One region of the Vibrio zhugei genome, then DNA from elsewhere that is predicted to be linked to it. Evidence: predicted binding sites of a transcription regulator. Region 1 holds the regulator's gene; the other holds the start of a gene.
The links. The regulator PurR, encoded in region 1, represses purine synthesis genes. The targets are predictions, from matches to a motif close to TNANGNAAACGTTTNCNTNA.

Region 1 (2,209 bases):
CCTCATGCTTTATTGATTCAAAACAAGCTAGCATCGAGTTTTCACACTTAGCTAACGCGTTACGTGGTTTACACTCAACTATTCAGGGTGGTTTTCCACGCCCTAACGCCTCTCAATATCCTCAGCGTCACACGTCCGCCGCCGACATGCGCCATCGAAAAATAAGGCACTGACTCGCCTGCGCGGGGCAAATCGGACAAATATGAATTTTTCATTGCGGCAAGACAGAGAGCAGTCTAAAATCACACCCAGTTTGTTATCAAAATTATCCAATTGAACCGCTCATCGTTAGCGGTTTTTTTGCTTAAATTTCGGCTTCATAAAAGCCTTCTGTTGGCTGAGTTCAGTAATTGACCCTTCCTAGCCAGCAGCTGTTATAGGAAAAACCAATGGCGACAATTAAAGACGTAGCCCGCCTTGCTGGCGTGTCGACAACGACTGTGTCACATGTGATCAATAAAACACGCTTTGTGGCGGAAACAACGCAAGAGCGAGTACTTAACGCTGTGAAAGAGTTGAATTATGCGCCGAGTGCCGTGGCAAGAAGTCTAAAATGCAACACGACTCGGACCATAGGGATGTTGGTTACCCAATCGACCAATCAGTTCTTTTCCGAAGTTATCGATGGTGTCGAAAGCTATTGCTACCGTCAAGGCTATACACTCGTACTGTGTAATACGGGCGGCATTTATGAAAAACAGCGTGATTATGTGCGTATGCTGGCGGAAAAGCGTGTCGATGGTATTTTGGTCATGTGTTCGGATATGACTCCGCAGCTGATGGAAATGCTCGATAACCATGCCGACATTCCAAAAGTCATCATGGATTGGGGATTGGAAGATTCACAAGCCGACAACATACTCGATAATTCAGAAGAAGGTGGCTATCTGGCGACCAAGCATTTGATTGAGAATGGTCACTCCGATATCGCTTGCCTCAGTGGTCATCTTTCTAAAGTGGCGTGTCAAGAACGCATTCGTGGTTTCCGCCGCGCGATGCAAGAAGCCAAATTGCCGGTCAATGAAGATTGGATTTTAGAAGGTAACTTCGAGTGTGATACCGCAGTACTTGCCGCAGACAAACTGTTGGCAATGGACTCGTTACCGACGGCAGTTTTTTGCTTTAACGATACCATGGCGCTCGGTTTGATCAGCCGCTTACAACAAAAAGGATGCCGTGTGCCTGATGATATTTCAGTCATCGGCTACGACAACATAGAGTTGGCGGAATATTTCTCCCCCCCACTGACCACGATTCACCAACCGAAACGTCGTGTGGGTAAAAACGCCTTTGAAATTTTGTTGGAACGGATAAAAAACAAACAACACGAGCGTCGTACCTTCGAAATGCACCCAGAATTAGTCATTCGCGACACTGTAAAGAAATTGTAAATTGAAATTCATCTATATAAGTGTCATTATGGGAACGATCACATATAATTAATACTCATTGACAGTAACACTTATGTTTATGGTTTTTGGGGGATAGGACATTCTCTCCTTCTCCCTTTGTAGTAAGCTCATAAAAGTTCTATTAAACTTAAATGTCACGTACAGGGCAAACCAATTGAAAAGTTGGGACGCAAAGCCTCCGGCCTTCACCAATATGCACTATACTTTGGTATGGAAAGGTAGCGGGGTTACCGATGAACTATGTACAATGTAAGTTTACGTTTTGTTGACAAAGTAAAATCATTGTATTGCTACACTCTCGGACCTGATTTTGGTGGCGTATTTAAATTACACCGAGACTAAAGGCATGGATAAACCTATATTAAAAAACTCAATGCGTCTGTTTGAATCATTAGGACGCGTAAAATCTCGTTCAATGTTCGGCGGATTTGGTATTTTTGTTGATGACACAATGTTCGCATTGGTCGTACAAGACAAACTTCATATTCGCGCTGATGATCACTGTGCAGAGAAATATCGTTCAGAAGGCTTAGAACCCTATATTTATAAAAAACGTGGGTTCCCAGTTATTACTAAGTATTTTGCTCTTCCTGATAGCTACTGGGATAATACTGATAAAATCCTACAAGAAGCCAATCAGGCGCTGCTTGTCGCGAAGAAAGAACGCGAATCACAAGCAAAAGCGAAACCGACTCGGCTTAAAGATTTACCAAACTTACGTTTAGCCACAGAACGTATGCTTCGTAAAGCGGGAATCGAGTCTGTGGAAATGCTGCATCAAAAAGGCGCAGTAGAAG
Region 2 (2,209 bases), 500 kb from region 1:
CTGGGGTAAATGTATCGATTTGGCGCATTAATTCTACGTCATAAGCCGTGCGGCTTTCGAAATCGGTAGGATCAATAAATACGGGTTTAGCATCGGCTTTTTTTGCACGTTCTAAACCATAAGCTGTTGCTTTATTTGAAAAAACAGCTGTTACTTTACCGTCTTTAATGCTGGAGTCACAAGCATCAATAATCGCTTGTAAATTCGAACCATTTCCTGAAATTAAAACAACTACACTTTTCATAAATTATTGTATCTCGACTTGAGCTTCATTCGCATTTGAGTTGGCAATTGTACCGATAACCCAAGCAGTTTCACCCTCTTTTTGTAAAAGATTTACTGCATCGCTGGCTTGATCGGCTGGCAGCGCAATAATTAAGCCCACACCACAGTTAAAAGTACGGTACATTTCATGCTGGGTAACGTTGCCTTTTTCTTGTAGCCAATCAAAGATAGGTGGCCATTGCCAGCTACTGCCATCAATCACCGCTTTTGTTCCTTCAGGGAGAACGCGAGGAATATTTTCCCAGAACCCACCGCCAGTAATATGAGAAATGGCATGAATATCATGAGCTTCAATCAAATTCAGTGCGGATTTGATGTAGATTTTTGTCGGCTCAAGTAAATGTTCGCCAATGGTTTTGCCTTGCAGTAATTCATTTTTATCCGCGTTAGAAACGTCCAAAATTTTACGGATCAACGAGTAACCATTTGAGTGAGGGCCACTTGAACCTACCGCGATGAGGGCATCGTCTGCGGCTACTTTTGTTCCGTCAATGATGTTGTCTTTTTCAACCACACCGACACAGAAACCAGCCACATCATAGTCTTCGCCTTCGTACATGCCAGGCATTTCTGCGGTTTCGCCACCAATAAGCGAACAACCAGCTTGCAGGCAGCCTTCCGCGATACCAGTAACGACATCGGCGGCAGTATCCACATCTAATTTTCCAGTGGCGTAGTAATCGAGGAAGAAGAGGGGCTCGCCACCTTGAACAATGAGATCGTTCACGCACATCGCAACGAGATCAATACCGATGGTATCGTGTTTTTTCAGGTCTAACGCTAGACGCAGTTTGGTCCCCACACCATCGGTACCGGAGACTAGGACGGGATGTTTGTATTTGGTCGGTAATTCACACAGAGCACCAAACCCGCCGATGCCACCCATGACTTCGGGACGACGAGTACGTTTTACTGCACCTTTAATACGATCAACAAGCGCATTACCAGCGTCAATATCGACACCAGCATCTTTGTAGCTAAGAGAAGTGTTGTTACCGCTCACGGGACATCCTCAGTTCTAGTTTAATGGGAAAACGGCGATATTCTACAAGTCTTAAAACAAAAAGGAAAACGTTTGCGTCAGTTTTTTCGTCAATTTTACTGAAAATATTGCTCAATGACTGTGCCTATGTGTTGTGAATGGCACGATGTCATGTGTGTGGTTAAGTAATGGTTTACATTGTCATGTAAAACTGCGAACAATGGGTGTATAATCCGCAGGTTTATTTAAATTATACCGGAGATGGAAATGAAAGTTGTTGAAGTGAAACACCCGCTGGTAAAACACAAACTGGGGTTGATGCGCGAAGGTCAAATCAGTACGAAACGTTTTCGTGAGTTAGCAACGGAAGTGGGTAGCCTTTTAACTTATGAAGCAACCTCTGACTTTGAAACCGAAAAAGTCACCATTGAAGGCTGGATGGGTCCAGTAGAGATCGATCAAATTAAAGGTAAGAAAGTGACCGTCGTGCCGATTTTGCGTGCTGGTCTTGGTATGATGGATGGCGTGTTAGAGCACATTCCGAGTGCACGTATCAGTGTTGTCGGTGTGTACCGTGACGAAACCACATTAGAGCCTGTGCCGTATTTTAATAAGTTAGCCTCTAACATCGATGAGCGTATGGCGTTAGTCGTTGACCCGATGCTAGCGACAGGTGGCTCAATGATCGCGACGATCGATTTGCTCAAAGAACAAGGTTGTGAGCACATTAAAGTATTAGTACTTGTTGCTGCACCTGAGGGCATTGCGGCTCTTGAAAAAGCGCATCCGGATGTGGAACTTTATACCGCTGCCATTGATGAAAAGCTCAATGAGAAAGGCTACATCGTACCTGGTCTTGGTGATGCTGGTGATAAGATTTTCGGCACAGTGTAATTGTGAGACATGACGTGTCTAGACACGAAATAAAAAAAGGGAGCTCGG

Region 2: a site for PurR is predicted at 1,349-1,368, ahead of purM (phosphoribosylformylglycinamidine cyclo-ligase). Genes of this name have one in related genera too.

The regions. Positions count from the first base shown of each region.
Region 1 is NZ_CP033078.1:1,228,571-1,230,779, reverse strand. It holds gene purR (HTH-type transcriptional repressor PurR) at 390-1,391, shown strand; cyclic di-GMP riboswitch class I at 1,547-1,647, shown strand; gene EAE30_RS11015 (TfoX/Sxy family DNA transformation protein) at 1,759-2,209, shown strand, end outside.
Region 2 is NZ_CP033078.1:731,331-733,539, forward strand. It holds gene purN (phosphoribosylglycinamide formyltransferase) at 1-244, opposite strand, end outside; gene purM (phosphoribosylformylglycinamidine cyclo-ligase) at 248-1,288, opposite strand; gene upp (uracil phosphoribosyltransferase) at 1,535-2,161, shown strand.